4 regions of the Actinomadura miaoliensis genome follow, and region 4 is predicted to be linked to each of the others. Evidence: riboswitches for the same ligand, from Rfam matches in the RefSeq annotation. Region 4 holds a riboswitch; each other region holds the start of a gene.
What was found. Region 4 has a riboswitch for cyclic di-AMP ahead of ABD811_RS32045 (hypothetical protein). Riboswitches for the same ligand answer to the same signal wherever they lie in the genome.
Positions count from the first base shown of each region.

Region 1: it holds a riboswitch for cyclic di-AMP, as region 4 does, so the genes downstream of both, ABD811_RS08550 (peptidoglycan recognition protein family protein) here and ABD811_RS32045 (hypothetical protein) in region 4, are expected to answer to the same signal.
Region 2: it holds a riboswitch for cyclic di-AMP, as region 4 does, so the genes downstream of both, ABD811_RS23140 (C40 family peptidase) here and ABD811_RS32045 (hypothetical protein) in region 4, are expected to answer to the same signal.
Region 3: it holds a riboswitch for cyclic di-AMP, as region 4 does, so the genes downstream of both, ABD811_RS42550 (CHAP domain-containing protein) here and ABD811_RS32045 (hypothetical protein) in region 4, are expected to answer to the same signal.

Region 1 covers NZ_BAAAZG010000006.1:277,031-284,110, reverse strand. The annotation lists gene ABD811_RS08560 (pyruvate dehydrogenase) at 1-1,588, shown strand, start outside; gene ABD811_RS08555 (M20/M25/M40 family metallo-hydrolase) at 1,631-3,070, opposite strand; cyclic di-AMP (ydaO/yuaA leader) riboswitch at 3,318-3,467, shown strand; gene ABD811_RS08550 (peptidoglycan recognition protein family protein) at 3,814-4,608, shown strand; gene ABD811_RS08545 (alpha/beta fold hydrolase) at 4,728-5,534, opposite strand; gene ABD811_RS08540 (TetR/AcrR family transcriptional regulator) at 5,630-6,289, shown strand; gene ABD811_RS08535 (M23 family metallopeptidase) at 6,427-7,080, opposite strand, start outside.
Region 2 covers NZ_BAAAZG010000034.1:15,301-22,380, reverse strand. The annotation lists gene ABD811_RS23150 (Mut7-C RNAse domain-containing protein) at 7-798, shown strand; gene ABD811_RS23145 ((deoxy)nucleoside triphosphate pyrophosphohydrolase) at 828-1,211, shown strand; gene ABD811_RS23140 (C40 family peptidase) at 1,266-2,240, opposite strand; cyclic di-AMP (ydaO/yuaA leader) riboswitch at 2,281-2,465, opposite strand; gene typA (translational GTPase TypA) at 2,661-4,514, shown strand; gene ABD811_RS23130 (FHA domain-containing protein) at 5,590-6,786, opposite strand; gene ABD811_RS23125 (4Fe-4S single cluster domain-containing protein) at 6,774-7,080, opposite strand, start outside.
Region 3 covers NZ_BAAAZG010000084.1:59,534-66,613, forward strand. The annotation lists gene ABD811_RS42545 (bifunctional glycosyltransferase/CDP-glycerol:glycerophosphate glycerophosphotransferase) at 1-1,895, opposite strand, end outside; gene ABD811_RS42550 (CHAP domain-containing protein) at 2,136-2,852, opposite strand; cyclic di-AMP (ydaO/yuaA leader) riboswitch at 2,864-3,014, opposite strand; gene ABD811_RS42555 (serine hydrolase) at 3,255-3,893, opposite strand; tRNA gene ABD811_RS42560 (tRNA-Pro) at 4,196-4,272, shown strand; gene ABD811_RS42565 (hypothetical protein) at 5,299-5,478, shown strand; gene ABD811_RS42570 (hypothetical protein) at 5,735-6,211, opposite strand; gene ABD811_RS42575 (hypothetical protein) at 6,521-6,643, shown strand.
Region 4 covers NZ_BAAAZG010000051.1:14,912-21,991, forward strand. The annotation lists gene ABD811_RS32035 (L,D-transpeptidase) at 1-949, shown strand, start outside; gene ABD811_RS32040 (M48 family metallopeptidase) at 936-2,333, opposite strand; gene ABD811_RS32045 (hypothetical protein) at 2,434-3,702, opposite strand; cyclic di-AMP (ydaO/yuaA leader) riboswitch at 3,902-4,115, opposite strand; gene ABD811_RS32050 (C40 family peptidase) at 4,522-5,433, opposite strand; gene ABD811_RS32055 (NYN domain-containing protein) at 5,705-7,080, opposite strand, start outside.

The DNA.
Region 1 (7,080 bases), on a different contig from region 4:
GGTCGCGGCGTTCGCGGCGGGCGCCGAGGCGCAGCTCACCGGGCGGCTGGCGGCGTGCGCGGGCAGCTGCGGTCCGGGCCACCTGCATCTGATCAACGGGTTGTTCGACGCGCATCGCAGCATGGCGCCGGTGCTGGCGCTGGCCGCGCACATCCCCAGCGCCGAGATCGGCACCGCCTACTTCCAGGAGACCCACCCGGACCGGCTGTTCGCCGAGTGCAGCCACTACTCGGAGCTGATCTCCGATCCGGCGCAGATGCCGCGGATCCTGCAGACCGCCGTCCAGCACGCGGTGGGCCTGTCCGGCGTGGCCGTGGTGAGCATGTCGGGCGACACCGCCGGACGGGACGCGCCGCCGCAGGCGGGCGAGTCGGCGCTGGTCGTGCGGCGTCCGGCGGTGCGGCCCGCCGACGCCGAGATCGACGCGCTGGTCCGGTTGGTGGACGAGGCGGAGGCGGTCACGCTGTTCTGCGGCAGCGGGACCGCCGGCGCCCACGACGAGGTGATGGCGTTCGCCGACCGCGTCAAGGCGCCGGTGGGGCACGCGCTGCGCGGCAAGGAGTGGATCCAGTACGACAACCCGTTCGACGTCGGCATGTCCGGGCTGCTGGGCTACGGCGCCGCCTACGACGCGATGCACCAGGCCGACCTGCTCATCCTGCTGGGGACCGACTTCCCCTACACCGCGTTCCTGCCGGACGACGTGCGCATCGTCCAGGTCGACATCCGGCCCGAGCACCTGGGTCGCCGCTGCACGCTGGACCTGGCGGTCTGGGGCGACGTCCGGGAGACCCTGCGGGCGCTGATCCCGCGGGTGCGGGAGAAGACCGACCGCCGGTTCCTCGACCGGATGCTCGGCAGGCACGCCGAGGCGCTGGAGGGCGCGGTCGCGGCGTACACACGCGACGTGGAACGGCACCGGCCGATCCATCCCGAGTACGTCGCGGCGGTCCTGGACGAGGAGGCCGCCGACGACGCGATCTTCACCGTGGACACCGGGATGTGCAACGTCTGGGCGGCGCGTTACCTGTCGCCGAACGGGCGGCGCCGGGTGATCGGGTCGTTCAACCACGGGTCGATGGCCAACGCGATGCCGCAGGCGATCGGCGCGCAGCTGACCCACCGGGACCGGCAGGTGATCTCGCTGTCCGGCGACGGCGGGTTCTCCATGCTGATGGGCGACTTCCTGACGCTGACGCAGTACGACCTGCCGGTGAAGGTGGTGCTGTTCGACAACTCCTCGCTCGGCATGGTGGACCTGGAGATGATGGTCGCGGGCTTCCCGCCGCACGGCACGACCTATCCCCCCACCGACTACGCGGCGATCGCCCGCGCGGCCGGGGCCCACGGCGTGCGCGTCGAGGACCCCAAGGACGTGCGCGACGCCCTCCGCGAGACGCTGGACCACGACGGCCCGGCGCTGGTCGACCTGGTCACCGATCCCAACGCGCTGTCGCTGCCGCCCCGCATCACCGGGCGGCAGCTGGCGGGCTTCGCCACGACCACCAGCAAGCTCGTCCTCACCGGCGGCGTCGGCCGCATGATCCAGCTCGCCCGTTCGAACCTGCGCAACATCCCCCGCCCGTGACCGGGTGGAGGGCACCGGAAGTGCCCCTCCCCGGTCACGGGGTCAGGAGGGCAGGGGGAAGCTGACGGGGCTGCGGTGGCCGGCCCTGCCGACGGCGCGCACGCCGAAGAACACGTTGTCCTTGGACAGGTCGACGCGCACCTCGGTGACGTCGCCGACCGGGATGACGTGGGTCCAGTCGGGGCTGGTGGTCTCGCGCCAGACGATCTCGTATCCGGCCAGGTCGGGTTCGGTGCCGCGGGTCCAGACCAGGTCGGTGTCGTTGGTGAGCCGGTCGGTGCGGATCCTGGCGTTCTTCGGCGTGCCGGGCGCCTGGGCCAGCGACCAGAGGGCGGCGGCGTTGACCCGGGCGACACGGGCGATGTACGGGAAGTCGCAGAACTCGGGCAGGTCGCCGTACTGCCTGCCGTCCTCGACGCGCACGTCCTGGTGCTGGTGGTCGAAGTTCTCGTGGGGCTCGGTGAAGCGGGCGGCGGGATAGCCCTGTTCGAGGAAGGGGATGTGGTCGCCGCCGCGCAGGTAGCGGTCGCGGCGGTAGATGACCCGGACGTTCATGCCGGTGGCGTCGTTCTCGGCGACGCTGGTCACGAAACGGGCGAGCTGGCGGGAGGGCGAGTCGTTCTCGCCGCCGACCGAGCGGCGGATGTTCGCCTCGGCGGGCGTCTCCGCGGTGGGCACCCCCTCGGCGAACAGCCGGACGGTGCGCGGGTCGCGGGTGCCGTCGTCGGCGGTGCTGCTGCCGACGATGTCGTTGGTGAACATGGCCTGCACGTCCGTCCCGGCGGCCTTGTACCGCGTGGCCATGTGGCGCGCGCCGTACAGCCCCTGCTCCTCCCCCGCGACGGCGGCGAAGACGATCGTGGCCCTGGGACGGCGGGTGGCCATGACACGGGCGAGTTCCATGACGACGGCCACGCCGGAGGCGTCGTCGTCGGCGCCGGGCGCGTCGGCGGTGGCGTTCATGACGTCGCTGACACGGGAGTCGTAGTGCCCGGACACCACGTACACGCGGTCCGGGGAGGTGCTGCCGCGCAGGGTGGCGACGACGTTGGTGATGCGGGTGGCGACGGGGATCCGGCTGGCCGGTTCCTGCACGTAGGACTGCAGCTCGACGGTCATCCGGCCGCCGGACGCCGCGGCGTGCTTTTTCATCTCGGCGAAGATCCAGTCCCGGGCGGCGCCGATGCCGCGTGCGGGGTCGTCCTGGGACGAGAGCGTGTGCCGGGTGCCGAACCCGACGAGCCTGCGCACCGTCGCCTCGATGCGGCGGTGGTCGATCTCGCGCAGCAGGGCGCGCAGCTCGGCGTCGGGGTGCTGGGCGGTGACGGGCCTGCCGGGGCCGTTCGGGCGTCCGGAGTCCGCCTCGGCGGGACGGCCGTCGAGGGTGACTCCCGCGGTGGCCGCGGCGGCCGCCGCGGAGACGGACAGGAAGACGCGGCGGCTGGGCGTGCCGGCGGCTGGGGGCGTGGTGTCGTAGGTCACAATTCTGGATCTACGTCATGGCGGGGGCGCCTGTCCACAGTGGAAACCGCCGCCCTTCAGACGCTTCCTCAGTGATTTCTCGCCATGTCTGCTCCCCGTGTGATTCCTGTGATCGGAGTGGTCGGCGGCTCCGGCGCGGCGACGAAAGATCGTTTTTCGGATTTTACCTTTGGCGGTTTGCGAGCTCTTTGCCTCATCTCCTATGGTCCGTGGTACTCCGCCGTCCGGCTCACCGCGACGGGAACCGTCCGGCGGAACGCCTAATCCCATGGCGCTGGACGTCTGGGAACCGGGGACCCATCAGTTCTTCGGGGTGAATCCGCGGCGCAGTCGCGGTAGGGCCGCTCCTTGGTCCGAACCCGTCAGCTAACCCGGTCGGCAGTCAAGGAGAGGAGAGGACATGAAGGAGCCCCCGCGGCTCGGCAGGCCCGCCACCCCCGTCCGACGGCGCAGCCACCTCATGAAGACGCGAACGCCCTGATAGACGGGGCGGTTCCGCCCTAGCTCGCACGCCCGCGCGTTCTCCTCGTCCGCGCTGCGCGCCCGCGCCCCTCGCGGCGGCGTCTCCGCCGCCGGCACCGGGTCACCGACACTTCCTCGCCATTGGCGGTCAGAGCCGTTTTCTGCGCGGCTCGACGTTCCCGGCGCAGCCTCATCTCCTTTTCCCGCTCGTTCCTCGCCGCCTGCTCTTTTTCCGCTGCCCGCATTCCGTCAGACCAGTTCCCTGGAAGGAAAACTCCCCCATGAATCCGAACGGCAAGCACCGTCGCACCGACCCCTGGCCCGCCGAGATGCCGCGTCGCTCGGTGCTGCTGGGGGGTGGAGTCCTGCTGGGGAGCGCGGCCCTCGGCGTCGCCGCGGCGCTGGGCCCGTCGGCCGAACACGAGGTGGCGAACGCGGCGAACACCACCGACGACACCGAGCGGACGCAGGCCGCCCGGGACGGCGAGTCCCGGCCGTCCCGAAGATCGCGTAGGTCGGGTGGCGGCGCCCCGCTGATCCACTCGACCGACGACTGGGGAGCGCGCACGCCCTACCGGCGGGCGACCGTGCTGTCCCGCGCGCCCGAGTACATCGTGGTGCACCACACGTTCACCCCCAACGTCACCGACTACTCGCTGCGGCAGGGCTACCGGATCGCGCGTTCGATCCAGGGCGCGCACATGGGACAGGGATGGGGTGACACCGGCCAGCACTTCACCATCAGCCGGGGCGGTCACATCATGGAGGGCCGCAAGGGCAGTCTTGCCGCCGCCCGCAGGGGCCGGATGGTGATCGGCACGCACGTCGCCGGAGCCAACGGCTACACCGTCGGCATCGAATGCGAGGGCACCTACAACTCGGTCATGCCGCCCCGCCGCCTGCTGGACTCGCTCACCGAGCTGCTCGCCTGGCTGTGCGGCCAGTACGACCTCGACCCGAAGAAGGCGATCGTCCCGCACATGAAGTTCAACGACACCGACTGCTGCGGTTACGAGTTCGCCCCGACGCTGCCGCGCCTGCGCAAGGACGTCGCCGCGGCCCTCCGATCCGCCTGAGACCGGCCGGTTGCTCCCAGCCGGCGTGCTGGGCCCCGGGCCGAGGTCGGTGCGACGGGGGCGGCGCCGGAGGGGTCGCCATCTCGCGACTGGAGCGGTGTCGGGGGGAACCCGTGCGTTCACGGGATGAGGGCGCTGATCGTCGCGGCCACCTCGGCGGGGGCGAACTGGTGAAGGCCGTGGCCGACACCGCTGACGGTGGTGACGGCGGGGTGTCGTGCGGCCGACCGGACCAGTGCCTCGTCCTCGGCGCTTGACAGCGACATGACGGCAGGGTCGGCCCGCAGCAGCAGCACCGGCCCCGGCACTCCGGCGATCCACTCGCCCGCGTGGCCGAGGTGTCCGTACACCTGCTGGGACTCGGTGAGCAGCGCCTCGATGAACGCCGGGTCGTGCCGGTGCAGGGCGGCGGCCTGGCCGACCAGGTAGGGATGGGCGGCGCCGAGGACCTCGGCGCGCGTGCGGCCGCCGCCGGCGTCCTCGGCGCCGAGCAGCCGCACCAGTTCCTCCTCCGGACGGCCGCACCACCCCTGCCAGCGCCGCAGGGTGCCGGACATGCGGTCGAGCAGCCGGTACATCCGGGCGGGCGCCAGCGGCGCGTCCCCGATGACCAGCCCGGCGAACGCGTCCGGGCGCACGCCCGCCGCCGCGAGCGCGGCCTGCCCGCCGTAGGAGTGGCCGTACCACCACGCCGGACGGTCCAGGTGCCCGGCCGCCCATTCGGCGAGCGCCGCGCCGACGCCGCGCAGGTCGTAGCGTCCGGGCGTCCACGGCGACGCCCCGTGACCGGGCAGGTCGACGGCCCACCACCGGACGCGGCCGGGCAGCGCGTCCAGGAAGTCCTTCCCCATCCGCCACGACGCCGACCCGCCGTGGACGAACACCAGCGGCGTGTCGCCGCGACCGCCGGACTGCGCCTCGATCATGCGTGCCTCCTCCTTCGCTCGGCGCCGCCGACACTGACACAAAGCGAAGTTGGGTGCAAGTTTGCACCGGAGTCCGTCGCTGCTACGCTCGCGGGGTGGACGACGGGACCGTCGGGCTGCGCGAGCGCAAGAAGCGGCGCACCCGCAAGAAGATCGCCGACACCGCCATCGGGCTGTTCCTGGCGCACGGCTACGAGCCGGTGTCGCTGGCGCAGATCGCCGAGGTGGCGGAGGTCTCGCGGCGTGCGCTGTTCGCGTACTTCCCCAGCAAGGAGGACCTGGTCCTGGAGCGCGTCGCCGACCACGAGAGCGAGCACGCCCAGGTCGTCCGCGGGCGCCCGCCCGAGGTGCCTCCGCTGGCCGCGCTGCGCGACCACTTCCTCGACGGGCTCGACCGCAGGGACCCGGTGACCGGGCTGTGCGACCGTCCCGAGACGCTCGCCCTCTACCGGATGATCCGCGACACGCCCGCGCTGGCGACCGGGCTGCTGCGGTATCACGCGCGCAGCGAGGCGGCGCTCGCCGAGGCCCTGGCGGAGGCTGCCGGTGCGGCGGCCGGTGACGGGCCGGACGGCGCGTTCACCGCGCGGCTGGCGGCGTCGCAGATCACCGCCGTCCAGCGCGTCCTGGCGAACGACAACAACGCCCACCTGGTGGCCGGGACGTCGGCCGACGAGCGGCACCCCGCCGCCGTCGCCGCCGCCCGGCACGCCTTCACCCTGCTCCGCGACGGACTCGGCGGCGTCTTCGGGTGACCGAGCCGAAAGCGCCCGGCTCGACGGGGGACGAGCCGGGCGCTTTCTCCTGCGTTCTCCGCGCGTCTACTCCGCGCGTCTACTCCGCGCGTCTTCTCTGCGCGTCCTCTCCGCGCGTCCTCTCCGGGCGCCGGTGGTCAGCAGTTGGGTATCACGGTGCCGTTGTTGTCCCTGGCCTCGTCATTGCCCCACCGCTTCAGGTAATAGGCGGAAACGTAGGCGCCCCGGCCGTTCTTTCCGGCGTAGACCTCGTCGAGGTCGGTCTTCAGCCACCAGTGGTTGTACTGGTCGCCGACACGGACCTCGGCGCCCCAGACCTTGCAGTACACGTAGTTGGTGCCCGCGTACAGCAGGCCCTGCGGGTCGTTCATGAAGGCGTCCCGGTAGCCGGTCGCGTTGGCGAACGTGTCGACCCAGTACTTGCCGCCTCCGCCGCAGCCGTTGTCACTGGTCAGGTACTTCTGGTTGTACGAGCCCGGGTAGGGCGCCAGCGACACGCCGTTGATGCTGATGACCTGGCCCGCCCCGTTGTAGAGCTGCTCGTAGTGGATGTGCGCGCCGCTGCTGTTGCCGGTCGAGCCGGTGGTGCCGATCGACTGGCCCTGCGAGACGTAGGTTCCGTTGGCCACCCCGTAGGAGGCGAGATGGAAGTAATACGTCTTCCAGCCGCCGCCGTGGTCGATGACGACGTAATTCCCCGCGCCATTGGCCTGGTAGTAGTTGTAGGCGGTGCCCGCGGCCGAGGCCAGCACCGGCGTGCCCGCCGTGGTGCCGCCGGAGCGGACGAAGTC
Region 2 (7,080 bases), on a different contig from region 4:
ATCCGGATGCACGTCGACCCCGAGCTGCTGCTGTTCCTGCCCGCCGCGCGCAGGCGGGAGGAACAGACGGTGGCCTGCGACGGGACCTCGACGCTGGGGCACATCGTGGAGGCCCTCGGCGTTCCGCTGCCCGAGGTCGGTGCGCTGACAGCCGACGGCGCGCGGGTCGAACCGTCGCACCAGCCGTCGCCGGGCGAGCGGGTGGAGGTGGCGTCGGTGCCGCGTCCCCAGCCGGTGCCGCTGGAGCCCGGCCAGGACGCGCCGCGGTTCCTGCTGGACGTGCACCTGGGCACCCTGGCGCGGCGGATGCGGCTGCTCGGCCTGGACACCGCCTACCACAACGACATGGACGACCCGGCCCTGGTCGTGCAGGCCAACGAGGAGCGGCGGGTGCTGCTGACCCAGGACCGCGGCCTGCTGCGCCGCCGGGCCCTGTGGTTCGGCGCGTACGTGCGCGGCGCCCGCCCCGACGACCAGCTGCGCGACCTGCTCGACCGGTTCGCGCCGGCGCTGTCGCCGTGGACGCGCTGCACCGCCTGCAACGGGCGGCTGGTCCCGGTTGGCAAAGAAGAGGTCGCGCGCGAGCTGGCGGACGGGACGCGGCGCAGTTACGACGTGTACGGTCGGTGCACCGAGTGCGGCCAGGTCTACTGGCGCGGGGCGCACGGCGGGCACCTGGAGAAGATCGTCCGGGAGGCCGCGCGCACGGTCGCGGCGGCCCGCGCCGCTGGCCCGGCCTCCTCGCCCGGCGCGCCGGGACCGGGGACGGGCGGCGCCGTCGACAGCGCCGCGTCCTGAGAGAGGGGCTGGTCACGATCAACGTGGTGGTGGGCGCGGCGATCATCGCCGCCGGACGGCTGCTGGCCGCCCAGCGCGGCGAGCCCCCGGAGCTGGCCGGGGGCTGGGAGTTTCCCGGCGGCAAGGTCGACCCGGGCGAGTCGGACCGGGACGCCCTGGTCCGCGAGTGCCACGAGGAGCTGGGCGTCAAGATCGCGCTCGGTGACCGGATCGGCGGCGACTGGCCGCTCGCGCTCGGCGCGGGAAGCGTCCTGCGGGTGTGGACGGCGGAGCTGGTCGAGGGCCGGCCGCAGCCGCTGGAGCACCTGGCGCTGCGCTGGCTGGCCCCCGACGAGCTGTACGACGTGGCGTGGCTGCCCGGCGACCTGCCGATCGTCGAGGCGATCCGCCCCTACCTGAACGGCTCGGCCTGAACCCGCCCCGGGCCGACCGGACGGCCTGACCGGCCCGGCGCGGTCCGGGCGGGGTCAGGAGATGCGGTTGGCGCCCGCGTAGTCGGAGCGGTCCGACAGCTTGGAGATCTTGACGACGTCGCCGGTCTGCGGGGCGTGCAGGTACTTGCCGTCGCTCAGGTAGATCCCCATGTGGTGCAGGTCGCCGCCGAAGTAGACCAGGTCGCCCGAGCGCAGTTCGCTGCGGTCGACCTTGCGTCCCAGCTCGTAGAGGGCGCCGGTGTAGTGCGGCAGGCCCTTCTTGCCGACCTGCGCGTACGCCCACACCACCAGGCCCGAGCAGTCGAAGCTCTTCGGGCCGGCCGCGGCCCACACGTACGGGCTGCCGAGCTTGGAGTAGGCCTTGCGCGCCATCTTCGCGGGCAGTCCGGAGCCCTTGATGGTGGCGGACAGGCCCGTCCGGGGGTCCTTGGCCTTGGTCGTGGTGAGCTTGTCGAGCTGCTTCTCGACCTCCTCGACCTTGGCCTTGGCGGCGTTGCGGGCGGTCTCCACCTGCGCGGCGGCGCGCTGCACCTGCGCCGTCTTGGCGACGGCCTCGCGCTGCGCCAGGTTGGCCCGGTTGATCTGCGTCTGCAGGCGTCCGAGCGTGGCGGTCTGGTTCTGCACCAGGTACGCCGACGCGGACAGGGTCTTGGCGTCGCCGGTCGAGAAGAACAGCGCGTCCGGACCGCCGCTGATGTAGTTGGCGGCGGCGAGTTTGCCGAGCTCAGCGCGGGCGGGGGCGGCCTGGTCCTGCAGAGCGGCGGCGGCCCGGGCGGCGTCGCGTTCGGCGCGCCGGGCCTTGTCCAGCTCGACGCGCGTCTTGTTGTACCGCTCGGTGAGCCGCTCGGCCTCGGTGTTCAGCGCGTCCAGCCGCTCACGCAGCTCGCTCTCGCTGGGACGGCCGGGATCGGCCAGGCGCGGCGCGGCGGCCGGGGCGGTCGCGGCGGCGGGCGCGACGGCCCAGCCCAGGGCGACCGAGGCCGCGGCGGCCGCTGTGATGGTGGACACGGCGACACGCCGTGAACGGTGACCGGGGGGCAAGGGCGTGCACTCCTCTCCTCGTCCGCCTACCGGGTTAGCTGACGGGTTCGGGCGGGGAGTTCGCCCTACGACATGGGCGCGCGTCACTGCTGACGGTGCGACCTGCGTCGATTCACCCCGAGTCCCGGGGGCGGCGGCGCCCCGGGATGTGGTTCCCCGGCTCCCCGTGGGGGGATTCGGCGGTCCGGCCGCAGCCCGCGCAGTGGTCCGGCGGGCTCGGGACGGCCGGGTCCGGAGAGAGTACAAAGAAACCGTAAATCACGGCAACCGGGGCATATGGGACGAATTCAGCGGGCGGTTCGCTGGGGCGGTACGGACCGGCAAGTAGAATCGGGACGGCCGCGGCTCCGCGGCGACTCCCTGATCCTCCACCAGAGCGAGAATCGCATGCCCATCTCCACCCGCGACGACCTTCGGAACGTCGCGATCGTCGCCCACGTCGACCACGGCAAGACGACGCTGGTCGACGCCATGCTGTGGCAGTCCGGGGCGTTCCGCGCGAACCAGGACGTCAACGAGCGCGTGATGGACTCCGACGCCCTGGAACGGGAGAAGGGCATCACGATCCTGGCCAAGAACACCGCCGTCCGGCACGGCGGGCTCACCATCAACATCATCGACACGCCCGGCCACGCCGACTTCGGCGGCGAGGTCGAGCGCGGCCTGTCCATGGTCGACGGGGTGGTGCTGCTGGTCGACGCCAGCGAGGGCCCGCTGCCGCAGACCCGGTTCGTGCTGCGCAAGGCCCTGGAGGCCCGGCTGCCGGTCATCCTGGTGATCAACAAGACCGACCGGCCGGACGCCCGGATCTCCGAGGTCGTCGACGAGACCTACGAGCTGTTCATGGACCTCGGCGCCGACGACGACCAGATCGAGTTCCCGATCGTCTACGCCTCCGGCCGCGCGGGCCGGGCGTCCCTGGAGGCCCCCGGCAACGGCGAGCTGCCCGGCTCGCCCGACCTGGAGCCGCTCTTCCAGGTGATCAAGGACACCGTCCCGGCGCCGTCCTACGACCCCGACACCCCGCTGCAGGCGCACGTCACCAACCTGGACGCCTCCAGCTACCTCGGCCGCATCGCGCTGTGCCGGGTGCACGCCGGCACCATCAAGAAGGGCCAGCAGGTCGCCTGGTGCCGTCGCGACGGCAGCGTCGAGCGGGTGCGCATCAGCGAGCTGCTGATGACCGAGGCGCTGGAGCGCAAGCCCGCCGACGAGGCCGGGCCCGGCGACATCATCGCCATCGCCGGCATTCCCGACATCATGATCGGTGAGACCATCGCCGACCCGGACGACCCGCGTCCGATGCCGCTGATCACCGTGGACGAGCCCGCGATCTCCATGACGATCGGCACCAACACCGGACCGCTGGCCGGCCGGGAGAAGGGCACCAAGGTCACCGCCCGGCTCGTCAAGGACCGCCTGGACCGCGAGCTGGTCGGCAACGTGTCCATCCGGGTGCTGCCCACCGACCGTCCCGACGCCTGGGAGGTGCAGGGCCGCGGCGAGCTGGCCCTGGCCATCCTGGTGGAGAACATGCGGCGCGAGGGCTACGAGCTGACCGTCGGCAAGCCCCAGGTCGTCGCCAAAGAGATCGACGGCAAGAAGCACGAGCCCGTCGAGCGGCTCACCATCGACATCCCCGAGGAGCACCTGGGCGCCGTCACCCAGCTGCTGGCCGTCCGCAAGGGCCGCATGGAGCAGATGACCAACCACGGCACCGGCTGGATCCGGCTGGAGTTCCTGGTCCCGGCGCGCGGCCTGATCGGTTTCCGCACCGAGTTCCTCACCGAGACGCGCGGCACCGGCATGGCCCACCACGTCTTCGAGGGCTACGAGCCGTGGTTCGGCGAGCTGCGCACCCGCCCCACCGGCTCGCTGGTCGCCGACCGCACCGGCGCCGCCACCGCCTACGCCCTCATCAACCTGCAGGAACGCGGCACCTTCTTCGTCGGCCCGGGCACCGAGGTCTACGAGGGCATGATCGTCGGCGAGAACTCCCGCGCCGACGACATGGACGTCAACATCTGCAAGGAGAAGCAGAAGACCAACATCCGCTCGTCCACCGCCGAGACGACGGAGACGCTGACGCCCCCGCGTCCGCTGAGCCTGGAACAGGCCCTGGAGTTCATCCGCGAGGACGAGTGCGTCGAGGTCACCCCGTCCGCCGTGCGCCTGCGCAAGGTCGTCCTGGACGCCAAGGAACGCGAACGCATCCGCGCCCGCACCAAGCGCTCCAACTGACCGCGGCTACGACAACACGCCGATGACCAGCCCTGCGAGGACGTAGGGCAGACTCCCGCGGCGATTCCCGCGAAGACCGCCAAAGTACCGGCACGCCTTCGCGGGATCGCCGCCGCCCCGAGAAGCCCGCCGCCCCCGATGACCAGCCCGCGCCCGCCTGCCATCGCCGAGATCGAGTCTGGTCGGCGCCTTGCCCTCGACCTGGCTCCGGAGCGCAATCCTCGTCGTCATCCAATTCCAACCGACGGCGGCACACGGACACACCTCGACCCCGGCGTCGCTACCTGCCGACGTCAGACCGACCCCAACGAACCCGGGCACCCGCGGCAAGCACGGCACCGGAATGGGGACTCCCCACGACGTCAGCTTGAACGACACGAGTCCAGCAGCCGAATGTGATCTGGATTACACGGAGTTGCCGAAGTCCGGCGAGTGCGAACAGTCTCTGTTGGCTTTCGACACAAGGTCGTCATGCCAACCCTCGAGTGAAAGGCACTCAAATGCGCGTGACAGCTCAGGCGATCCGTCGGACCGCGCCTCTTCTCGCCGTCCTGTCCCAGGCGGATGACGGAGATGGTAACTGGATCTGCCAGCACTGCGGGGCCAACAACCCCCGCAGCAACAGCACGTGCCAGCAATGCGGCAAGTGATGATCTAGCACAGCGCCGGCGGCGTTTCCCCGGCGGCGCCTAATCGGCTCCGGCGTCCGTCGCTATGCGACGGCGTCGGAGCCTCCTTTTGTGCCAGTCGTTCGTCATTCGTGTGGCTCGTTTCGACGAGCGTCAGCCAGCGCCAGTACCGCCGCTACAAGCACGGCGAGCCGCGGTATGGATGCCGACGATCTCAAAGGCTTGTTGCAGGCCGCTGACAGTCACTCGCCAGGCCCGCCAACGCGGCATGGTGATGCGCGTACAAGGACGTCTTCCACGACTCGTTCGCCGAATCCGGCGCGGGGCCGAGGAGATCCACGGCTTCGATCTGTCAACGATCCCGGGTCTTCTTCGGGACTCCGGCCTACGCGACGGTGGTCGAGCGAGGAGGAGCGGCGCCTCCGGAGAGGGCCGCCCCCGTCGCGTTACTTGAGCTGGACGGTGCCGGTTACGTCGGCGGCCAAGCGGAGTTGGTCGCCGTCGCGGAGGGGGGCCTCCACGCCGCGCGGCAGGCGTTCGCCGTTGACGAAGGTGCCGTTGGTGGAGCCCTCGTCGCGCACCCAGGCGGTGCCCGACGGGTCCAGCCAGACCGTCGAGTGGCGCCGTGACACGTTGTCGAACTGGGTGAAGGTGGAGGCGACGGGGGACTGGCCCGCGTCGCGTCCCAGCACCAGGTGCTGGCCCACCGACACCTTGATCTCGCCGCTGGGGAACTGGACGCGCAGCACCGGCGTGCCCTGGGACGGCAGCGGCCGCAGGCAGGATTCGCACTGTGCCGCGCCCGGGTTGGTCAGCACCGCCTCGCAGTAGGGGCACATGAACGCGGTGGAGTCCGGGCGGGCCTGGGCCTGCTGCTGGTGCTGCTGCGCCTCGGGCGGCAGCAGCGTCGCCTCGCGGCCGTAGGTCGGCGGCATCGGGGCGCGCGGGTCCGGCTGGTGCGACGGCGGGGCGTACTGGTGCTCCGCCGGGGCGTGCGGCTGCGGGCCCGGACCGTGCTGCTGGTGGTGGTGCGGGTCGTGCCCGGGCGGCGCCTGCTGCTGAGGCGGCCCCCACTGCTGGTCGGGCATCTGCGGCGCGGGCTGCCCCCAGGCGTTGTCGGGCATCTGCTGGCCGCCGCTCAGGCCGCCCTGCTGCTGGTGGCCCGGAGGCTGGTGCTGCTGGTGCTGGGGCGCGTGCTGCTGGGCCGGGGCGGGCGGCTGCACGGGCGGGTTCCACGCCTCCGGCCGCTGCTGGGCCCACGGGTCCTGGGGAGCGGCCGGGGACTGGTGCTGCGGCGCCTGGTGCTGCGGCGCCTGCTGGTAGGGCGACGGCGCCTGGTGCTGCGGGTGACCGCCCGCGGGCTGGTACTGGCCGGGGTCGTACTGGCCCGGGTCCTGCTGCTGGTACGGCGGGTCCTGCTGCTGGTACGGCGGGACCTGGTGCTGGGGCTGCCCGGGCGCCTGCTGCTCGTACGGCGGCTGATGGGGGTACTGCGGAGAACCCTGCTGCTGGGGCGGCGGCGGGTAGCCGGCACCCGGACGACGCGCACCGCCGCTGCGGGCCAGGTTGGCACCGCAGCTCATGCAGACCAGATCGCCCTGCTGGTAGGGCTCGTCACAGACAGGACAGTTCAAGGTCGCCATGACACTTCCCCCGCACGTACGCCGGCACGTTCGAGCCTCGTTGTGAGGTGCTCCATGTCACCCCTCCGCGGGATCCCGATGTAGAACACCCGCCTTCCCTCCGGCCCCTCGTCCACGGACACCTGAACTCGGGGCGCTGCGTCGCGACCGGTCTGCTCGGAGCCGTCGGCCAGAGCCCCGTACCGCTCGTGCCCCAGCGGGGACAGCGGGACGATGCGCTGGTTGGACGACCCCCTCCAGAGTAGAGAGCCGTCCGGGGAGTGTCGCCCCCCCGGATTGAGCCGGTCGACGTAC
Region 3 (7,080 bases), on a different contig from region 4:
CGGCGCACGAGCACGGCGTCCTTGGGGAAGCCCCGGGGTGAGGAGTCGTACGCCCACACGGCCCGTACCGGAACCCCTGCCCGGCGTAGCTCGCGATGGATGTACTTGGGGTTGTCGGCGTAGTGGCGTCCCATGTGGCTTTCGAAGACGACGGTGCCCGTGCGCACGGGCAGCCGGCTCAGCACGTGGTTGAACACGGCCGTCTTGGTGGTACGGGACGTGACCGCACGCCGGGCCGCCCTGTGGAGGCGGCGCGCGGCTCTCACCGTGCGGCGGGCGCCACGGAGAGCACGACGCCCCAGCGGCGCTTTCGCGGCCGCCCGGGCGGTACGCCACGCGCGTCCACTCCTATGCAGGACGAAGGCCAGATTCCCCCTGGTGGTGATGTAGGGGCGCAGACTCCCGGCCGCTAGTCGTGAAAGGCGCGGACGCACCGGCAACAGCACGTGCTCCGCCGCGCCGCGGAGTTCCCTGCCGGACAGACGGGTGACGACCTCCTCGCCGTCCACGTTCAGGCGCAGCCGCACGTCCCACACCGCGTCGGCGACCCCCATGGGACGAACCTGCCGTACCGGATCGAAGTCCGCCGCCCACAGGAGCCGATCCCCCGCGTGAGTGACGGTCGCGGTGACGCGGAAGACCCGCCGGGGCCTCAACCTGGCGGACAGCTCAAGGCGCGCCGTTATTTTCGCGTCGCCCGCCACCCTGCCCAGGGGATTCACTACGTGCCCGCGCAAGCGCGCGTGGCCGTCCCGCACTGTCAGCCCGGTGACCACGTTGAGGGGGCGAAGCTCACTGAGCGGGCACTGCTGCAGCCCCAGATGCGTCACGTCCAGAATCCGGCGCGCTTCGCCCGACGACGTGTACCGCCCGCTCCAGAAGACACGCCCGTCGTGTTGGAGCAAACCGGCACCGAGCACGGGATACTCCGCCGCCGCCAACGCCCCGTCTTGGTCGCCCTCACGCAACAGGTACGCGGCGATGGCGGCCATGGGGCTGGCCGCCTCGTAGACCCGAGGGTCGAGGCCGGCCAGATAGTCGGCGGCCAGTGCGCGGAAACCCTCCCTGTAGGCGGCGTCGCGGCACGGCAGATCGCGCATGTAGAGCAACAGATCGTGGTTGACGAACTTGACGTCCTTGGCGAGCCGCAACTCCTCGTCACCGTGCCGTCGCAACAGCGCGTCGATGCGCCGGTGTATCTCCAGCCGGTCGGCGAAGTTGGCCAGTTCCGAACGCCGGCTGGAGATCGACCGCGTATGGGGCTCGACCAGCCAGTTGTAGACGCGATGCGGAATGAGCGCCGTACGGGACGCCGCCAGGTACGCCTCCGCCGTGAACAGCAGATCCTCGTAGTGCAGCCGTTCCTCGAACCGCAGCCCGTGCCTCTCCAGGAAGGCGCGCCGGTAGAGCTTGTTGGTGGCGAGGGTGTCGTACAGCAGGTCCGGGTTGTCGCGCAGCGCGCCGTAGACCGCCGTCCGCTGGTAGAGCCACGGGTACCAGGGGCGCTCCCGTTTGCGCACCCGGTCCATGTGGACGCGCGTGCACAGCCCGGAGACCATGTCGGCGCCGGTGTCCTCGGCCGTGGTCAGCAGGTTGAGGCAGGCGTGCGGGTCCAGGACGTCGTCGCTGTCGAGGAACATCACATACCGGCCGCGTGCCCGCTCCACGCCCGCGTTGCGCGGGCGGCCGCACCCGCCGGAGTTGACCGGCAGACGCACGACCCGCACCCGTCCCGGATGCTCGGCGGCCAGCCGTTCGGCCACCGTCCCCGTCCCGTCGGTGCTCCCGTCGTCCACGACCACCACCTCGACGGCGCTGAGCGACTGTCTCAGCGCCGAACCGACCGCCCGGGGCAGCCGACCCGCGTCGTTGTAGGCGATCACGACCACGCTCACGTCAGGGCCGCGCGGACCAGGCCGGTGGGAGCCGGGCAGGAGGCGCCCAGACGGGACGTGCCCGTGCGGCCCTGCCCTCATGGACGTGTCCTCCCCCCGTCCCCGCTCGCGTGCCGGATACCTTTCCGGCCACCGCAACGACGGAGTAGAAGACACCACAAAAAAAGTGAATGATTGCGGCATTCAGGACGACAAAGGGCGCCCGGCGCGTGCCGGACGCCCTCCGCTGCCCGCCGATCGTCAGTCGGCGTCGTAGTCCGGGTACCCGTACCCGGCGACGAGCGACTTGGGACGCACCCGCTTCTCCACGGCGTTGTTGGTGTTGCCCTCAACGGTGGTGATGGTGCCGTCCCCGTTGTCCTCGACGACCAGGCCGACGTGGTCGATGCCGTAGATGCCGCCCCCGGACCCGTTCTGCCAGTCGAAGAACACCACGGCCCCGGGCTTGGCCTTGTGACCCCAGCGCCCCTTCTTCGCGAACCACTTGGCGTGCTGGACGGTGTAGGCGTCCCAGCCCATGTCCTTGACACCGAGCTGCGCACCGACCCAGGACACGAACATGTTGCACCACTCGGCGCCGTTGTAGGCGTCCACACTGAACCCGCCGTCACGCTTGGCCGTCATCTTCGCGTTGGGCGTCGAGACGAACCAGTCGTGGTACTTGGTCTGCCGGTCCGGCCCCTCCTTGACACCGACCTGCTCCAGAGCCAGACGGATCGCCTCGGACGGCTCGACCTTGCGGATCGGAACCGCGTAGCCCTCGGGCTTTTCACCGATGGCGACACTCCTGTGTGCCCTCTCCACCTGTGCCTGGGCGACAGGCCCCTTGACCTGCGGCTCCTCGTTCGAGGAAGGAGCGATGAGGGCGAAACCGACGGCTCCGGCCAGCACCGTCCCCATGGCGACGCCCACGCCCAGACGAGCCTCGGGGGATTGAGAAGCGATTCGATCGGGCATGCAGAGAACTCCTTGTCTCCCATGGCGCCTACCGGGTTAGCTGACGGATTCGGGCATGGAAGAGCCCTACGGCGCGCCTCGTCGACGCGCCGATTCACCCCGGGGCCTGCTCGGCCCGACTTGGGTCCCCGGCTCCGGTCCTCGCTCAGGCGACGGACACGGACTCGGCCACGGCCACCGCTGCCCACGGCGGCCGCTCACTGGTCTGATCTCGGTGGGGGGCGCGTTCCCGCGCGCCACGGTCGCGCCCCGGTCCCTCCCGGGTCACGACGGGCCACGACGCATGGCGCGCGTCGCGGGATTCGGGCCTGACGTTATCAGATGCCCACGCTAGGGCAAAAAACGTAAAGGCACTCTGACCTGCAACAACACCAGGAACGAGCCCCCCATTCCCCCCTGCTGTCACAAGGCGCACACCTGGCGGGTCAAGGCCGTGATCCTGGCGGCCGCCGTGGGGTAGGACGTCCCCGCCGGCTGCAGCGTGAGCACCGCCACGACGTACCGCTCCCCCGGCCCCACGAGCCCGGTCGTATGCAGGACCGGCCGTCCCAGCCCCAGATCCCCTGGCACGACCCCGGACGCGCCCTGCCCGAATCCCGACCAGCCCTGCTTGACCGCCCACGGCTTCGGCACGGCCCGCGGAATCCCGAAGTACTGGTCGTAGCCGTCCGTCCCCCGCCTGGTGGCCCTGCGCAGCTCCCGCAGCACGACGTCGCGATGCTCGGGCCGCGCCCTCTCCAGCAGATAGCGGTACGTCTTCACCACGTCCGCGGCGCTGAGCGCGGTGTACCCCCAGAACCCCGGCTTGTCCGCAGGCGGCGGCCTGGTGTCGGTGAGCCCCATCCGCCGCGCCATCCGCTCGACGATCGCCCCGCGCCCACCCCGCCGCCACAACGCCGTCGCCGCCGCGTCATCGCTGGACCGCAGCATCGGCCCCAGCCGCGGATCGGCCTCCCGGCTCCGCTCCAGATGATCGAGCGCGATGAGGATCTTCACCACCGACGCCGACCGGAACACCCGGTGCGCCCGGTATGCCCTCACCGTCCTTCGGCTCTCCCGGTCGAACACCACGTACCCGGCCCGTGTTCCCCGAGGCACCACCGGCTCCCGGGCCACCTTCGGAGTCGCCCTCTGCGTCGCCTTCTCGGTCGACTCCACCGCCCCACCACTCACCGGCCCAGCCCCCGGCGTCCGCTCCGCCCCCTGGTCACACCCACAAACCACCCCGAACGCCGCCACCAGAGCCACCCCGACCCGGCCCACCCGAGCCCAGGCTCCCGCTATCTCGGTACGCATGACCCCGCAGACTGCGCTACAGTAATCACGCCTGCTGCGGCAGGCGCCGGGACGTAGCGCAGTTTGGCAGCGCACTTGACTGGGGGTCAAGGGGTCGTGGGTTCAAATCCCGCCGTCCCGACCAGCTTTTCGCAGGTCAGAGGGCTCCGGATCTCGATCCGGAGCCCCTTTTTAGCCCACCGAACCATATTCGGGAGCCAATCGGGGAGCCACTTAGGACCGCTTGACGGTGTCAAGAGGTCCTAATCTGCCGTGCATCCAGTGCTAGAGGCGAAGGTCCACCTGTCCCACGCGGCCTACCCAACCCCGTGGGGTGCGCTTCGGATGCCGAGCACCTCCTTTGGACGCACTTGACGTGCACCGTCGACAGCTGCGAGGCGCGTTCCACCACCCCGATCGGCGTGTGCTTGCGGCGCGGGCAGGACTATGACTTGGAAAGCGACGAACCGGGCGGCCCGAACGGCCGCCCGTGTCGAGCACCCCTACGTTCGGCCCCAGCCGCGCCCGCGCCCGTCCAGCCACTCAGGGACCACACGCCTTCGGCGGGGAAGGACAGGATCCGCTGGCGGACCAGGGTCGGCGCACCGTGGCGGGATGTGCCCGAACGTTACGCACTGGCAGTCGGTCTACAGCCTGCACCATCGCTGGCAGCGCGCCGGGATCTGGGCGCTGATCTGGGTAAAGCTGCGAGCCTTTGCCGACGCTGCTGGGCTGGTCGGGGTGGAGTGTGTCGGTGGACTCCAGCATCAGCTGGGCCCACCAGCACGCCGCGGGCGCCCGCCACGATCATCAGGATCGGGTCGAGCTGCCGGGGCCGGAGCCGGCCGATCATGGGCTGGAACGTTCGCGCGACGGGTGGACCACTAAGCTGCATCTGGCCTGTGAGCAGGGTCGCAAGCCGCTGCCGGTGGTGTCGACGGGCGGGCAGCACGGGGACAGCCCGCATTCGTGCCGGTGGTGGAGCGGATCAGCGTGCCGCGTGGCGGGGCAAGCGCCCCCGGCCCCGGCCGGAGCGGGTGCTGGCTGACAAGGCATACTCGGCCAGGGCAACCGCGCCTACCTGCGCCGCCGCCGGATCAAGGCCACCATCCTGGTCAAGGCCGCCCAGCAGGCTCACCGCAAGGCCACGAGCTCGGCCGGAGGACGGCCATTGCTGTTCGACCCGGACGCCTACCGACTGCGCCACGCCGTGGAACGCGGCATCAACCTGCTCAAACAGCACCGCGCGGTCGCCACCCGCTACGACAAGCTCGCCGTTCGCTCTAAAGCCACCGTCCACATCGCCGTGATCGACATCTGGCTCCGGGCAAGCACCAAGACGACTTCTTAGCCTCGATCCACCCGGGTTGCATCCGCGAGTTCGGGATTCAAGTGCCTGGCGACACATCCCGCCTGAACAGCGACGACATTCAACTCTGAAGTCGTAGCCATTTTGATGTGGGCTTGTCATGACCCTTCTCTCCTGCTGGCGACAGCTCACTGCCGAGATTTTCCAATCTGTGCGTCAGGTCGGAGCGCCAGCTTCACCAGCACAGCGACAAACACCAACTGCGGGGCCATCATCACGGCGGTGTACCGCCGGGCCTCTACGGTTTCGCCTCGCCGCCGTGCCAGGAGCAGGTGCCGCGACCGGAGGACTGAGACCAGGTTCCGTCCGCACACAGCGTTCCGCCGCCGACTGGCGGCACAACCGGAGTCGAAGGCACGATCGGCGGGTAGCTGCGCATCCGCTGTTGCAGCTCGCGCTGCTGCCTAGCCAACTCCTTCATCATCCGGTCGAGCGCCTCGTCCTCCGGATCTGGGGACATGCAGATCTCCTTGCGCAGGAGCAGAGTTCCGGGATCGTCGCCGGGCCCACAGTTGATGACCGTGGGCACTGGTGTCTCCCACTCGGTATGGGCGGGACTCGGGACACCGACCGGTTCGGAGGCGGGCGGCGGGGGCGGCGTCGACTGGGGTTCGTACTGGGTGGCCTTGATGCTGTACCCGACGAGGAGAACACCCACAGCCACAGCCACAGCGGCAAAAATAGGCCACTGCTGGGGGTTAAAGGGGTTGGCCACGCCGTGATCCTAGGCGTGATGTGCCACTGTTGCGGCTGGTCGTCTCGGAAATGGCCGGTTCTGGCATGGTGACTGGCGCGGTGGTGGGTTGATCACTAGGCATCTGGACCGGCGACGTCAAGCCGGACCACACCGTCGATATCACCCCCGCCCGCTACGCCCCCTCCGGATACGACGGCGGCATCACCTTCCCGCCCCCTGCAGGGCGATATCGGGCGGCGCACACGATCCCTGCATCTGTGAGTTCCTCCCCATCGCCTGCACCAGCCGCTCAGCGACCCGTCTCGAGCCACCGAGGTGTTCCCCCAGTTGCGGCACCGTACCGCGGCGGCCGGGATCGTGATGGCGTCCGACACGGTCGCGTTGGAGCCGTCCAAGGCGTTGAGCGACGCGATCGAGTACTCCACCAACAAGGCCCTGGCGGAGGAGTAACCTCGATGCCTGTGGTCATCACGGCGCACCTACGCCAGGGCCGCCACCCTCGTCCTCAAACGCCAACACTTCGGTTTCACGGACCAGGTCGCGGTCGGCGCGCAGCCACACCGACGGGCGCCCGAACGCCAGCCGATCCCCAGCCAGTGCCAACGTCGCCCACGCCAGCCGCGCTGCCTGGGCCGAGGCGTCTCCGAACCGCAGCCGTTCCAGGTCGACCAGCGAGATCCACCCGCTCCTTACCGCCCCAACAATGGACACGCCCCCGTGAGCGTCACCGGAGGCAAATTGGAAAGAGCGACACCAAAGTCGAAACCTGCTCAGGATTGACACAGTCCGCCCCGTACTGGCATGGGGCGCCCTCAGGTGTGTGCCTCGGGATCGGTGACGGCTGACAGGTGTAGCGTTGATCCGTCCAACTCAAGGTCTAGTTCGAG
Region 4 (7,080 bases):
CACGGTCACCAGCGTCTTCGGCACCGCCAGGCCCGAGCGGATCCTGGAGGCGACCCTCGACGGGCCCGACGACAGGGAGACCGTGGGCGTCGGCATGCCCATCGTGCTGCGCTTCGGGCAGGAGGTGACCGACCGCGCCGCAGTGGAACGCGCGCTGGAGCTGAGCTCGTCCAAACCGGTGGAGGGCGCCTGGCACTGGTTCGACGACCAGAGCCTGGTGTTCCGCACCAGGAACTACTGGCCCACCCAGACCGACGTGAGGTTCCGTGCGCACCTGAGCGGCGTGCGCGCCGGCACCGGGCTGTACGGCACCAGGAACTTCGACGTGCGCTTCCGCGTGGGCGACCAGCACATCATCAGGGCCGACGAGGACAGCCACCAGATGTGGGTGACGCACAACGGCCGTCTCGTGCGCACCATCCCCATCAGCATGGGGCGCGGCGGCATCGAGAAGTACACCACCACCAACGGCGTGCATCTGACCATGGAGAAGGGCAACCCGGTCATCATGGACTCGGCCACGGTGGGCTGCGGACCCGGATGCCCCGACTACTACCGCCAGATCGTCTACTACGCCGTCCGCATCTCCAACAGCGGCGAGTACGTGCACAGCGCCCCCTGGTCCGTGGGCTCGCAGGGGTCGGAGAACGTCAGCCACGGGTGCGTCAACGCCAGCCCCGAGAACGCGCGCTGGTTCTACGACTTCGTCTACCGGGGCGACCCGCTGACGGTGACGGGCAGCTCACGCGAGCTGGAGCCCAACAACGGCTGGGGGTACTGGCAGATGAAGTGGGACGACTGGGTGAAGGGCAGCGCGTTGAACCGGTCGCTGCTGGTGGGGCCGAACGGCAGCACCTCCGCGCGGAGCGCCGTGCAGGCGCCCAGCCAGGCCGGTCCGCGCTCGTCCCAGGGCACGCCCAACGGCGACGGGGGAGCTAGCGGCGATTGAGCGGGGGCGGCTCAGGCACGCCGTGCATGCGCGCCCAGTCGCGGGCCATGGCGATGCGCTGAGGGCCGGCGGGGTGCGTCCGCCACAGCACGTACTCCACCGGGTCGGGACGCAGGTCGGAGATGTTGCGCACCGACAGTTCGTGCTGCATCGACACGAACGTGACCGGGTCGCGGGTCAGGTCGAGGGAGTGCGCGTCGGCGCGGGCCTCGATGTGCCTGCTGATGAGGTTCTGCACGGGGGCGCCCACCTGGGTGGCCACCGTCACCAGGGCCAGCACGAGCGCGGCCGAACGGGCGGCCCCCACGCCGCCGCCGTCGACGCCCGCGCGTCTTTGCAGCCGGGGCGAGGTCAGCAGCACGTAGAGCAGGCAGATCCCCCCGGAGACGGCCAGCGCGCCGATGAGCGTGCCGTGGAGCACGTCGTCGTTCTTGGCGTGCCCCAGCTCGTGCGCCACGATCGACTCGACCCGCTCGGGCGGGGTGTTCTTCAGCAGGGTGTCGTAGACGACGATGCGCCGCGTGGACCCGAACCCGGAGACGTAGGCGTTGAGCGCGGTGGTGCGCCGTGACGCGTCGGCGACCAGCACGTCCGTCACCGGGACTCCGTCGCGCTCGGCCATCGCCAGCAGTTCGCTGCGCAGCGGGCCGGCGGGCAGCGAGTGGAACCGGTTGAACAGCGGCTCGACCGCCACCGGGTAGGCGAACGACGCGGCGACGACCAGGAGGAACCCGCCCGCCGCGGCCCCGGCCCACCACCAGCGGGGGAGGCGCCGCACCAGCACGTACAGCAGTGCCAGCGCCACCGTCCAGATCACCCAGGTGATGCCCAAGGACTTGAGCTGGTCGGTCAGCCACGACGCCCACGACTGGGTGGACAGCCCGTAGCGGCGCAGCACCGACTCGCTCCACGCGTCGAAGGGCAGCCCCGCCACCCGCACGACCGCGGTGAGCAGCAGCGCCGCCACGGCCACGCGCAGCGGCCACCACCGCACCCGGGCCGTCGCCCAGCCCACGAACCGCGCCCCCAGGGGCGTCAGCCCCAGGACGAGCACGAGGGCCAGGCCGATGAGCAGCCCCGCGTACGCGGGCGGGGCCAGGGCCGCGTCGAACGCCCGCGACCGTTCGATCTGGGCGGGGGTGAAGTCGAGGGCCGGGTCGGGGGCGACGTGCCCGCCGGGGACGCGTCCGGGCAGCGGGTTCCACGGCGTGGTGACCGCCAGCACGACGCCCACGGCCGCGAACAGCACCACCGACGCGACCGCCGCCGCCACCCGTGGCCTGGCACGCCCCCGTGGGGCCTGCTCCGGCTGGGGCGGTGGGTTGCTCGCCCGGGCGGCGCTCACCGGAGCGTCCGCCGTGTTCTCGCCGCGCTCGCCGCTCACTGCCTCGCCTCCGCACACGCCGTCCCGCCGTCCGGCTCGTCTCGTCGCCGGCCCGGTGCCGTCGGCCCGGTGTCGTCACCCGGCCCTGCCGCCCGTCTCGTCAGCCCAGCTCCTCGCGCAGATAGTCGCGCCACAGCGCGGTGAAACGGTTCGGGCCGACGCCCAGTGTCCCGCGCAGCGCGGTGTCCTCCGGCATGCGGCCCGCGGCCCGGTAGAGCCGGACCAGCGTGGCCTCACCGTACCGCTCAGCGATCATCCGGCACGCCAGCCACGCCCCCTGGTACGCCTGCGACAGCCGCGGCGAGGAGCCGTCGAAGTCGGCGCGGCCGGGGAGCCGGGCGGGCAGCCGCCCGGCGGCGACCTCGGCGCGCAGCTCGCGGGCCGCCGACCGGACGCCGACGTCTGCCCGCAGGTAGCCGACGTAGTCGGCCAGGCCCTCGATCAGCCACAGCGGGGTGCGGCCGTCGCGTGCGCCGCCGGTGGCCACGTGGGTCAGCTCGTGCGTCAGCACGACGTCGCGGCCCAGCTCGTTGAGGCGGGCGAACGCGGTGGGGGAGACGACCACGCGGTCGGCGCCGGGGCCCTCGGCGGTGGGCGCCACGGTGGCGACGGCGGCGATCTGGTCGAGGTTCTGCGACGGCCCGGCCAGCGCGGCGGCCAGCCGGGCTTCGGCGGGCACGAGCGCGACGGTGCGCGGCCGCCGGCCGTCGCCGGTCACGCCGGCGACGACGGGCACGGCCGCGTCCAGGCGGCGGGCGATCTCTTCCAGGCGCGGCCCGTCGCCCACCACGAGGGTGTGGCGGCCCCGCACCACGGTGAGCGGGCCGCCGTCGAAGACGTCGCCGTCGTCGGCCAGGCCGCGCGCGGAGCCGTCGCCCACGACCGTCCAGAAGCCCGCACGCGGCGCGAACGTCAGGTAGCGGATGCGGACGACGGATGCGTCGTCGAAGCCGCGCAGACGGTAGCTCAGCCGCACGCGGGCCACGGCGGAGCCGGGTTCGACGCGGTCGAGCGTCTCGCTCCACGACGCCAGCGGAAGCCGGAGCAGGTTGTCGAACAGGCGGCCCTGGGCGTCGCGGTACGGGGCCGGGGCGGTGGCGACCGTGGCCATGAAGGCGGTGCGGTCGCGTTCGCGTACGGCGCGCGTCCGGTTGGCCAGGACGGCCGCGACCGCGCGCGCGTCGGGCACGGCGGTGGGCGTCGCGGAGGCCGTGGTGCGGGCGGGCGAGTCGGACCCGGCGGCGGTCAGGCCGAGGCCCGTCAGCAGGCATCCCGCCAGGGCGACCACGGTCGCGATGACGGCCGCGCGGCGCGAGACCCGGCGGGCCGGTGTCCCGTCCGTCTCGGGGCGACCGTCGTCGTCCATCATGCGCGCGATCCTATGCGGGGAGCGGTGCCGCCCATGCGGCGTGACCGGGATGGAAAGACAGAACGGCGTGGCCGCCCGTCAGGGGGCGGCCACGCCGCGGCAGAGACTGTGGTTCGGTCCGTCATGGACCCCGGAAGATGGAGACCGCCGGAATACCGGGCTGGCGGTCCGTGTTCTCAGAAAGAGTTCTCAGGTGGCGCTCACTCCTTCCAGACGCCTACCGGGTTAGCTGACGGGTTCGGTCGTGGAAGTCGACCTACGGCGCACATGTCCCGACTACTCCGGGTGCGAGACATGGGCGCCGATTCACCCCGGAGCCGGCGACGGCCCGTACGGACGGGTCCGCGACGGCCGGCTCGGTGGGTCCCCGGCTCCACCCCGCGTGTTCGGGGCGGACTCGGCGGCCAAGCGGCGATGAACTTGTTCGGCTGGACTTGCTGAAGGACGGTCCCGGGTGCGGGATCCGTCCGGCCGGGCCCGATGGGCCTCCGTGACGCGCTCACGGCGCCATGCACACCGAGGCGTGCGCACGTGCGGCCTGGGACCGGCGAGCGGGGGACGGCATCTGGCGGATGCCGCGGGGATGACGCGGCACGGTGTGCCGCTGCGGGGCGCGGCACCTGGCGGGTGCCGCGGGGGCGACGCCTGGGAGACGTCGCCGCTGGTACGGCGCCTGGCGGGCGTCGCAAGCGATCACAAAGTACCAAAGAGCGACGGATAGGCAAATACCCGACAAAAAGATCTACGGTCCAGGTCAGAGCGCATCTGACCTGGACCGTAGTCGCGAAAACGGGGCGGGGGCGAGGGGAGCGCGGGCCGTCAGACCCGTCCGGCGCCGTAGAAGTTCGTCCGGTAGTAGCCCGAGGTGATCGAGACGATCTCCACGTTCTTGCCGGTGCGCGGCGCGTGGATCATCTTGCCGCCGCCGATGTACAGCCCCACGTGCCCGAGGCTGTTGAAGAACACCAGGTCGCCGGGCTGCAGCGCGTCGAACGACACGCGGCGGGTCGCGGCGTACTGGCTGTTGGTGACGCGCGGCAGGTTCACCCCGGCCGCACCCCAGGCGCGCATGGTCAGCCCCGAGCAGTCGTAGCCGTTCGGCCCCTCGGCGCCGTACACGTACGGCTTGCCGAGCTGCGCGTAGGCGAAGTTGATCGCCGTGCGCGCCGACCCGCTGGCCGGGCCGTTGTAGGTGGCCCCGCCGCCCGCGCCGGGCTTGTCGTCGCGCTCGCCGAGCCTGCGCAGCAGCTTCTTCTGCGCCGCGATCGACTTGTCGACCTCGGCCTTCTTCTCCCGCAGCTCCTTGGCCTTCTTGGCGACCTCGTCGTAGGCCGCCTGGGCCTGCGCCTGCTCCCGGCGCAGCCGCTGCGTGGAGGCCAGGAACTGGTCCAGCTCCGAACTGCGGTTGCGCGACAGGTGCGAGATCACCGCGGACTGGTCGAGGATCTTCTGCGGGTCCTCCGCGCCGGCGAACCCGACGACGTCGCCGGTGTCACCGTTCTTGTACGCGGTGGCCGCCATCTCGGCGATCTTGCGGCGCAGCTCGTTGAAGGTCTTCTGCTCGTCCGCGCCGGCCCTCTTGGTCGCCTGCAGCTTGCGCTTGGCGATCTTCAGGTCCTCGCCGACCTGGTTGTACTTCTCGACCAGCTGCTCGACCTGCTCGTTGAGCTTGGTCAGCTTCTTGCGGGCGTCGGCCGCGCTCGGCGTCGGCTCGGCATTCGCCGCCGCCATGGGCACCGTCAGGGACGCCGCCAGGGTGAGGCAGGCGGTCGCCACCAGGCGCCGGGGGGCGAGGTGCCCCCCGAAGAGACTCCGTGGGCCTCGCGAGTCCGCCGCGGGAGCCCCGGTCAAATGACTGGTCACGGTCGGTTATGCCCCTCTCGTCCATGACATCAGCGGACGACACTAGCGAGGGGTCACACCAGTCACAACCGATTCGTCACTACTTGCACTGCTTGTTTGGCACATGGCCACGCTGTGTCACGGCATGATCGCCGAGCGCTCAGGAGCGGCCCAGACGGCGCAGCAGCAGGGTCGACGGAGCGGGACGGGCCCCCGCGCGGCGGGCCGCGTCGGCCACCTCCCGGTCGGACGACACCACCACGATCGCCCGGCCCGACGGCTCGGCCCGCACCAGCTCGCCGATCAGCTCGTCGGCGGTCTGCCCGGGACGGCTGAACAGCACCCGCACCCCGCGCGGCGGGTTGATCGCCACCGGGGCGTCCAGGTCGGCGCCGTCGAACACGCACGTCACCTCGGCGCGGGTCTGCGCCGCCAGGCCGCCCAGCCCCGACAGCAGCCGGATCCGCTGGTCCGACAGCGGCAGCTCCCCGTAGCCGGTCTTGGTGACGTTGTAGCCGTCCACGACCAGATGCACCTGCGGCAGCGTCAGCAGCCGGTCCAGCAGCTGCGGGTCGTCGTCCGACAGCGACCGGCCGGGCAGCGCCCGCAGCGCCTGCCGGTCCGGCGCCACCCCGCCGACCGCGTCGGCCGGGCGGCCGATCGTGGACGGCAGCGCCAGCTCCCGCCGCACCCCCTGCGCGGCGTCCACCAGCGCGTCCAGCAGCATGCGCAGCCGCACGTCGTCGATGTTGCGGCCCTCCCGCGCGGCGCGGCGGGCCGCCTCGGCGTTCGCCTCGGCCTGCCCCAGCCGGGCGCGCAGCCGCCGCAGCTCCTTGGAGTCGGCCGCCGCCGACTCCAGCGCCGCCGCCAGCCGCCGCTCGGCCGCGGCCACCGTCGCCTCGGCGTGCTCGCGCACCGTGCGCGCCTTCGCGCGCGCCTCGTGCAGCTTGCGCCGCAGATCGGCGATCTCGGCCTTGGCCTCGCGCAGTTCGGCCCGCAGCTTGTCCGCCTCGGCCGAACGCGTCGCGCGCACGGCCGCCAGCTCCTCGCGCAGGGCCGCGACGCGGCGCTCGGCGGCGGCCTCCTCCGAGGCGGTGGCCGACCGCTCCAGGTCCTCGCGCGCCGCCTCCACCTGCCGCGTCCAGCCGTCCGGCCGCAGCAGGTACGCCAGCGCCGCCACCCGCACCGGGTCGGCGGCGGGCGGCACCTGCCCCGCCTCCAGCGCCTCGGCCAGCTCGGCCTGCCCGGCGCGCAGCGGCTCGGCGACGCGGCGCCGGAACGCCTCGTCCTTCTCCAGCAGCGCCGCGATGTGCTGCGCGGCGAACTTGGCGCGCTTGCGCCGCTCGAAACGGGCGAACGGGCGCAGCGGAACGGGCACCTCGTCGGGCGGGAGGGCGCCGATCAGTTCCGCGGCGGCCTCGACGACGTGCTGCCGGACCGCCTCGGGGAGGGGACGGGCGAGCCGCTCGTCCGGATCCGGGCCGCTGTCGATGGTCCTGCTCCTCCCAGGCCGAAATGACCCCCGGTGCGCTGTCT